DNA from 4 places in the Kluyvera ascorbata genome. Region 2 is predicted to be linked to each of the others. Evidence: predicted binding sites of a transcription regulator. Region 2 holds the regulator's gene; each other region holds the start of a gene.
What was found. The regulator PurR, encoded in region 2, represses purine synthesis genes. The targets are predictions, from matches to a motif close to CANGCAAACGTTTGCNTG.

Region 1 (2,203 bases), 1.1 Mb from region 2:
CGACTTCCTGAACTTCTCAGGCGAAAGCCTGCAGGGTTGGGGCTACTGTGTCTTCGCCGAAGTGGTTGAAGGTATGGACGTAGTCGACAAAATTAAAGCCGTCTCTACCGGTCGTAGCGGCATGCACCAGGACGTTCCTAAAGAAGACGTTATCATTGAAAGCGTGACCGTCAGCGAGTAATTGGTGGCGACATTCTTTATTGCAGATCTTCATCTGCAAACAGAAGAACCGGCGATTACCGCCGGTTTTCTGCGTTTTTTAGGCGGCGAAGCCCGCCGTGCCGACGCGCTGTACATCTTAGGCGACCTGTTTGAAGCCTGGATTGGCGATGACGATCCTAACCCGCTACACCGCGAAGTGGCCTCCGCCATCAAATCGTTGGTCGATTCTGGCGTCCCCTGCTACTTCATCCACGGCAACCGTGATTTTCTGATCGGCAAACGTTTTGCGGCTGAAAGCGGCATGCAGCTGTTGCCTGAAGAGAAGATGCTAGACCTCTACGGCCGGCGCATTCTGATTATGCACGGCGACACCCTCTGCACGGACGACCCCGGCTATCTGGCCTTTCGCGCCAAAGTGCACACGCCGTGGATCCAGAAGCTGTTCCTCGCCCTGCCGCTGTTTATCCGCCGCCGTATTGCCCAGAAGATGCGCAATGACAGCAAGGCCGCTAACAGCAGTAAGTCGATGGAAATCATGGACGTAAACCCGCAGGCGGTCATCGACGTAATGGAGAAACATCACGTGCAGTGGCTGATTCACGGGCATACCCATCGTCCGGATATCCACGCGCTTGAGGCTAACGGCGACGAGGCGTTTCGCGCGGTACTTGGTGCCTGGCATACTGAAGGTTCGCTTATCCGCGTCACCAAAGACGACGTGACGCTTATCGCCTTCCCATTTTAATTTTTCCCCTTTATTACCCCGTCGCATGGCGACGCAACCGTTTTCCTTGCCCGTTTTCCATGTTATTCTCTGTGGCCTCTAACGTCGTGTGCAGCACACCCACAGGAGTTTTAAGACGCATGTCTTCCCGCAATAATCCGGCACGTATCGCCATCGTGATGGGGTCCAAAAGCGACTGGGCTACCATGCAGTTCGCCACAGAAATCCTCGATATTCTGAACGTTCCTCACCATGTTGAAGTGGTTTCCGCCCACCGTACGCCCGATAAACTGTTCAGCTTTGCCGAAGCGGCAGAAGAGAACGGTTACCAGGTGATTATTGCCGGTGCCGGCGGTGCAGCCCATTTACCCGGAATGATTGCCGCCAAAACTCTGGTGCCGGTACTCGGCGTACCGGTACAAAGCGCTGCATTAAGCGGCGTAGACAGCCTCTACTCTATCGTCCAGATGCCGCGCGGTATTCCGGTGGGGACGCTGGCTATTGGTAAAGCTGGTGCCGCTAACGCCGCCCTGCTTGCCGCACAGATTCTGGCCCAGCACGATGCCGAACTGCATCAGCGTCTTGCTGACTGGCGTAAATCGCAGACCGATGAAGTGCTGGATAACCCAGACCCACGAGGTGCGGCATGAAGCAGGTCTGCGTGCTGGGCAACGGTCAGCTAGGTCGTATGCTGCGTCAGGCCGGTGAGCCGCTGGGTATTGCCGTCTGGCCGGTTGGCTTAGAAGCGGACCCGGCAGCCGTGCCGTTCCAGCAAAGCGTCATCACCGCAGAGATTGAACGCTGGCCGGAAACCGCCCTTACCCGCGAACTGGCTGAGCACACCGCGTTTGTTAACCGCGACGTGTTCCCGATTATCGCCGACCGCCTGACGCAAAAGCAGCTGTTCGATAAGCTGAATCTGGCAACCGCCCCGTGGCAGCTGCTGGCAAGCGCCGACGAGTGGCCTGAGGTGTTTGGTCGTCTAGGTGAGCTGGCTATCGTTAAGCGCCGAACCGGCGGCTACGATGGCCGTGGTCAGTGGCGTCTGCGTAAAGACGAAACCGCACAGCTGCCTGCCGAGTGCTACGGCGAGTGCATCGTTGAGCAAGGCATTAACTTCTCTGGTGAAGTGTCGCTGGTTGGCGCGCGCGCCCACGATGGCAGCACCGTGTTCTATCCGCTGACCCAAAACCTGCACCAGGACGGCATTCTGCGCATGAGCGTCGCTTTCCCACGGGCGGACGCGCAGCAGCAGACTCAGGCTGAATCCATGCTCAGCGCCATTATGCAGGAGCTGGGCTACGTCGGCGTGATGGC
Region 2 (2,203 bases):
ATGCGCTGGCGGACGGTCGTGTGGAACTGGCGATTGGCGCAACCCAGGCGATTCCGGTCGGTGGCCGTTTCGCTTTCCGTGATATGGGGATGCTCAACTGGCATTGCGTGGTCGCCAGTACGCATCCGTTGGCTCGAATGGACGGTCCACTGAGCGACGACGTGTTGCGCAACTGGCCGTCGCTGGTGCGTGAAGATACGTCGCGATCTCTGCCGAAGCGAACGACCTGGCTGCTCGATAACCAAAAACGCGTGGTCGTGCCGGATTGGGCCTCAGCGGAAACCTGTATCTCGGCGGGGCTTTGTGCGGCGATGGTGCCAGGACATCAGGCGCAGCCGTGGCTGGAAAGCGGAGAGTGGGTCGTGTTACAGCTTGAGAACCCGTTCCCGGATGCCGCCTGTTGTCTGACGTGGCAGCAAAGCGAAGCGTCGCCGGCGCTTAACTGGTTGCTGGAGTATCTGGGGGATAGCGAAACGTTAAATGAAGAGTGGCTGCGGACACCCGAGTAGGGTGTCCGCGGGTCATGCTTAGCGGCGATAGTCGCGGAACGGACCGTCGGCCACGGAACGACGTTCGATAAGGCGCGGATGCACCTCAATCGATTGAGACGTCTCGCGTTTGCTGACGATGCGATCCATCAGCATATTGAAGGCCGTTTCGCCGAGTGAATCTTTCGGCTGATGAATGGTGGTCAGCGCTGGGGTGAAGAAACGTGAGTTGCGCACGTTATCATAGCCGATGAGCGAAATATCCTGCGGCACGCGCAGCCCCATCTCATCTGCCGCACACAGGGCACCCATCGCCATAATGTCCCCGCCGCAGAAGATAGCGGTAGGGCGCGGATGCTGTGACAGAATTTGTTGCATGGCGCGATAACCTGACTCTGGCTCAAAGTCACCCTGCACAATCCAGTTGGCTGGCACGTTAATTTGCGCTTCTTCCATGGCTTTCATAAAGCCCGCAAGACGGCCTGCGCCGGTGTTACGCTCCAGAGGGCCTGGGATCACGCCAATATCGCGGTGTCCGCGCTCAATCAGGTAACGGCCCGCGGTGTAACCACCTTCAAATGCGTTATCAATAACGGAGTCGGTAAAGTCTGCTTTGGCTTCGCCCCAGTCCATGACGACCATCGGGATGTGACGGTACTCTTCCAGCATCGACAGCAGCGACTCTGGGTACTCAGAGCACATGACCAGCAGGCCATCGACGCGCTTTTGCGCCATCATTGACAGGTAGGCGCGCTGCTTTTCCAGGTTGTTCCAGGCGTTACCCAGAATCAGGGTATAGCCTTTCTCAAAGCAGTTTTTCTCAACGGCTTCGATAATTTCGGCAAAGTAGGCCGCTTCGCTGCTGGTCGCCAGTAAACCAATCGATTTGGTATGGTTAACCTTGAGGCTACGGGCAACGGCGCTTGGCGAGTAGTGCAGCTCTTTGATTGCCGCCCAGACGGCTTCACGCGTCTCTTCAGCAACAAAACGCGTCTTGTTAATTACATGTGATACGGTTGTAGTGGAAACGTTTGCGCGCTTCGCTACATCTTTAATAGTTGCCATTCCATTTCACTCCAGACCCTGGCCTGCCCCTGATAAAATCGAAAGGAAAACGTTTGCCTTCACACACCCTGACGCAATTTTATGGATTGCGATTCGCCGGGAAAACGATACAGGACGACAGGAGGGGGTCAATGGCCGGTACGCTTATAAATAAGCGTCGAATTCTGACTTATCCTGGCGCAAAGTGGAAGAGCAAAAAACAACATCCTGCTAAAACTGTGAAGATTTTTGCGCAATACTGTGCAAAAATGAGTTAGCTCAGTTTTGCTGTGGAAATAAAAAGGAGAAAAAATTGATGAGTACCGAACTTAAGCTGTCGCTCTCTACCACCGTTATTACGCTGGCGCTGATCGTCGCTGCCGCGTTGACTGCCGTTCTGCATTAATTCCTCTGCGGGGGAGCGTCCGCTCCCTCCTGTCTGATTGTTACCGAATTCGCAATAATCTTTTGCAGTTTTGTACACTTCTGTTTTTCTGTGATTAATGTCATGCTTTTGCATTATGTCCTTATGCCGCGTCTGTTGTGCGGCCACTCGGAGCTTGAGCATGAAAATTAACTTCCCCTTACTGGCGTTAGCCGTCGGTGCCTTTGGTATCGGCACCACCGAGTTCTCGCCGATGGGGCTTCTGCCGGTCATCGCCAAAGGGGTG
Region 3 (2,203 bases), 460 kb from region 2:
TCGAATGCCCAAGCGACGGCACTTTCAGTATTTTCCGCTGTCAGAGTCCTACGGACAGAGTATGCTGCTTTATGTCAGGATGCACAGAACGCTTCACCTTGAGGAACCTCATGAAAAAATTGTTTGTTATCGCCGCACTGATCGTCAGCGGCCTGGTGGTTGGCTGCAATCAGCTCACGCAGTATTCCGTCAGCGAGCAGGAAATTAATCAGGCTTTGCAGAAGCGGAATAATTTCTCTAAGGATATTGGCGTGCCCGGCGTTGCCGATGCCCATATCGTCCTGAGCAACCTCTCTAGCGCCATTGGGCGTGAAGAACCGAACAAAGTGACGCTAAGCGGCGACGCCAAGCTGGATATGAATTCTCTTTTCGGTAGCCAGAAAGCGAATATCGCGCTGACGCTGAAAGCGCTGCCGGTGTTCAACAAAGAGCAAGGCGCTATCTATCTGCAGGAGATGGAGATTCAGGATGCGAAAGTCACTCCGGAGAAAATGCAAACGGTGGTGCAGACGTTAATCCCTTATCTTAACCAGTCGCTGCGCACTTATTTCAACAAGCAACCTGCCTACGTACTGAAAGAAGATGCAAGCCAGGGTGAAGCGCTGGCGAAGAAATTTGCTAAGGGTATTGAGGTTAAACCAGGCGAAATTATTATCCCGTTCACTGACTAATTTCCCGAATACATCATGTAGCCCTCTTCGTTGGGAGAGGGCTTACTTCAAATTCCCTTCATTATCATCCATAACAAACAAATTTTACGGAAAAGGATGCAAAGGGAAACGTTTACGCTTATCCTTAGTGCCCGGCAAAAAATGACTGATATCCCACCAGCCGGAGCCTCAAATGACCGCATTACCGCAAGTTCTGAAAATTCGCCGCCCAGACGACTGGCATATCCATCTTCGCGATGGTGAGATGCTGAAAACGGTTGTCCCGTATACCAGTGAACTGTATGGCCGCGCAATTATCATGCCGAACCTGGTTCCGCCAATTACCACTGAGGATGCAGCTATCGCCTACCGCCAGCGCATTCTTGATGCTGTGCCCGCCGGGCACAACTTTACGCCGCTGATGACCTGCTACTTAACCGACACCCTCGACCCGAACGAGCTGGAGCGCGGTTTTAACGAAGGCGTATTCACCGCAGCAAAACTGTATCCGGCGAATGCTACCACCAACTCCAGCCACGGCGTCACCAGCACCGATGCCATTATGCCGGTGCTTGAGCGCATGGAAAAACTGGGAATGCCGCTGCTGGTACACGGTGAAGTGACCCACGCGGAGATTGATATCTTCGACCGTGAAGCGCGTTTTATCGACACCGTGATGGAACCGCTGCGCCAACGCCTGCCGGGGCTGAAAGTCGTCTTCGAACACATCACCACCAAAGATGCGGCGGAATACGTGCGCGACGGTAACGAACTGATCGCCGCCACCATTACCCCTCAGCACCTGATGTTCAACCGCAACCATATGCTGGTTGGCGGCGTTCGCCCTCACCTGTACTGCCTGCCTATTCTGAAGCGTAACATCCACCAGCAGGCGCTGCGTGAACTCGTCGCCAGCGGCTTTACCCGCGCATTCCTCGGCACCGATTCCGCGCCACACGCCCGCCATCGCAAAGAGGCAAGCTGCGGCTGCGCGGGCTGCTTCAATGCCCCAACGGCGCTGGGTAGCTATGCCACCGTGTTCGAAGAGATGAATGCGCTGGAGCACTTTGAAGCCTTCTGTTCTCTGAACGGCCCGCGCTTCTACGGCCTGCCGGTGAACGAGGATGTTGTCGAGCTGGTGCGCGAAGAAAGCCAGGTTGCCGAAACCATCGCCCTCAGCGACGATACGCTGGTGCCGTTCCTGGCCGGTGAAACGCTGCGCTGGACGGTGAAAAAATAATTTCACGCCCCCTGTTGTAAAAGCCGCAAGGTAACTGTATAAATATACAGTATATTACACAGGGGGCAATTATGCGTATTGAAGTTACCGTTGCAAAAACCACTGCACTGCCTGCAGGGGCGCTAGACGCGCTGGCAGGCGAACTTTCCCGCCGTATTAACGACCAATTCCCGGACAGCGGAGGCACCGTCAGCGTGCGCTACGCGGCCAATAACAACCTCTCCGTCATCGGCGGCATCAAAGAAGATAAAGACCGCATCAGCGAGATCCTCCAGGAAACCTGGGAGAGCGCGGACGACTGGTTCATCACCGA
Region 4 (2,203 bases), 1.2 Mb from region 2:
CTTTATCGAGCTTTTTCAACTGCTCCATGACCAGATTGCCCAGCAGTTTACTCGGTACTTCCCGCTCGCCGGTGGCGCGCAGGTGTGATTTGATATGGTTAATCGCCATTTCCACATCATCGGAGCTGACCGGGCGCTTTTCCAGCGCACGCAGCATACCGCTGCGCAGCTTATCTTCATTGAACGGTTCACGCACATCGTTGCTTTTCACCACGCGCGGCATTACCAGTTCAGCCACCTCAAACGTGGTGAAGCGCTCATTGCACACCAGGCATTGCCGACGGCGGCGAACGGAGGAACCTTCTCCCACCAGGCGGGAGTCAATGACTTTAGTATCTACGGCGAAACAGAATGGGCAGTGCATACAACGTCCTGACGATGAGGGTGATGGGAATCTATTTTACCCTGAACTGCGGATACAACAAAGAAACAGCGCTTTTTGAGACAAAGGATCGATGTCAGATGCCGCATAGCACGCTACCATTGCGTTATCCGAAGAAAAGGAAACAGACAGCATGACAAGACGTTACCTAAGAATCGCCCTGCTGGGAAGCCTCGTCAGCCTGAGCGCCTGCGCGCAGCAGTCCGAGGTGAAGCAGATGCATCAAAACATCAGCGCCCTCAGTACCGAGATGACGCAGCTCAATAAAGAGACGGTGAAAATCACTCAGCAAAATGCGCTGAATGCGAAATCAACGCGCGGTGTTTACCTGCTTCCTGGCGCGAACACGCCAGCACGCCTGAACAGCCAGATTGGTACGCTGCGCATGTCGTTACGCAATATCGCCGCTAACGCGCAGGGTACGGCGGTGACGCTGCATATTCAGGGCGAGTCAAACGATGCGTTGCCTGCCTTCACCGGCACCGTTGAGTGGGGTCAGATTCAGGGCACGACCGAGCAGTATCAGGAGGTCAACGTGCAGAATCAGCTCTTCTCCGCCCCGGCGAGCGTGCTGGCGCCAAGCGATGTCGATATTCCGCTTCAGCTTAACGGCGTGACCCCGGAACAGCTTGGCTTCGTACGCATCCACGACGTACAGCCTGCCAACGCGCAATAACATTTCAATCGAGGGAGAATGGTAACAACATTCTCTCTCAAATTCTGTCTTCTCCCCCTGCCTGAAACACATTTCGCGTATGTAAACATTTGCATTAATTCACTCCATCAGTACAATCGCGGCGTCTAAACTACGCAAACGTGAACGCAATCGATTACGCGATTGAAAAATGTGTGAACCATGACTGATTTTCGTGAGCAAGGATTCATATAATAGGCACGCAGAAACACGAAACATTTAGAAAAACTTCGGTGATAAAAATCACTCTCTTTCGATTTTTTTTATTAGTGGCAGAAATATGAAAAAAACATTATTAGCAGCCGGTGCTGCACTGGCGCTCTCCGCTTCTTTCACTGCTAACGCAGCGGGCGATTCTCAACCTCAGTATGTCTCCGACTGGTGGCATCAGAGCGTAAACGTGGTGGGTAGCTATCACACCCGCTTCTCACCGAAGCTGAACAACGACGTTTACCTGGAATATGAAGCATTTGCCAAAAAAGACTGGCTCGACTTCTACGGCTACATCGATATTCCTAAAACCTTTGACTGGGGTAACGGCAACGATAAAGGCGTATGGTCCAACGGTTCTCCTATGTTCATGGAAATCGAACCACGCTTCTCTATCGATAAGCTGACTGGCGCTGACCTGAGCTTTGGTCCGTTCAAAGAGTGGTACATCGCTAACAACTACATCTACGATATGGGTGACAACAAGGCCAGCCGCCAGAGCACCTGGTACATGGGTCTGGGTACCGATATCGACACCGGCCTGCCAATGGGTCTGTCCCTGAACGTCTATGCCAAATACCAGTGGCAGAACTATGGTGCCGCGAACGAAAACGAGTGGGATGGCTACCGCTTCAAAGTGAAATACTTTGTGCCAATCAGTGACCTCTGGGGCGGTAAGCTGAGCTACATCGGCTTCACCAACTTCGACTGGGGTTCAGATCTTGGCGACGAACCAAACCGTACCAGCAACTCTATCGCATCCAGCCACATCCTGGCGCTGAACTACGATCACTGGCACTACTCTGTCGTTGCCCGTTACTTCCATAACGGCGGTCAGTGGCAAGGCGGCAATACCCTGAACTGGGGCGAAGGCGACTTCAACGCGAAGTCTACCGGTTGGGGTGGTTACCTGGTTG

Region 1: a site for PurR is predicted at 938-955, ahead of purE (5-(carboxyamino)imidazole ribonucleotide mutase). Genes of this name have one in related genera too.
Region 3: a site for PurR is predicted at 773-790, ahead of pyrC (dihydroorotase). Genes of this name have one in related genera too.
Region 4: a site for PurR is predicted at 1,202-1,219, ahead of MY052_RS18500 (nucleoside-specific channel-forming protein Tsx). Genes of this name have one in related genera too.

What each region holds. Positions count from the first base shown of each region.
Region 1 covers NZ_CP096201.1:3,712,721-3,714,923, forward strand. The annotation lists gene ppiB (peptidylprolyl isomerase B) at 1-181, shown strand, start outside; gene lpxH (UDP-2,3-diacylglucosamine diphosphatase) at 185-907, shown strand; gene purE (5-(carboxyamino)imidazole ribonucleotide mutase) at 1,027-1,536, shown strand; gene purK (5-(carboxyamino)imidazole ribonucleotide synthase) at 1,533-2,203, shown strand, end outside.
Region 2 covers NZ_CP096201.1:2,641,069-2,643,271, reverse strand. The annotation lists gene punR (DNA-binding transcriptional activator PunR) at 1-509, shown strand, start outside; gene purR (HTH-type transcriptional repressor PurR) at 528-1,553, opposite strand; gene cydH (cytochrome bd-I oxidase subunit CydH) at 1,849-1,938, shown strand; gene MY052_RS12495 (MFS transporter) at 2,099-2,203, shown strand, end outside.
Region 3 covers NZ_CP096201.1:3,097,183-3,099,385, forward strand. The annotation lists gene MY052_RS14815 (lipoprotein) at 111-671, shown strand; gene pyrC (dihydroorotase) at 844-1,890, shown strand; gene dinI (DNA damage-inducible protein I) at 1,962-2,203, shown strand, end outside.
Region 4 covers NZ_CP096201.1:3,843,847-3,846,049, forward strand. The annotation lists gene nrdR (transcriptional regulator NrdR) at 1-364, opposite strand, end outside; gene MY052_RS18495 (SadB/YajI family lipoprotein) at 516-1,058, shown strand; gene MY052_RS18500 (nucleoside-specific channel-forming protein Tsx) at 1,357-2,203, shown strand, end outside.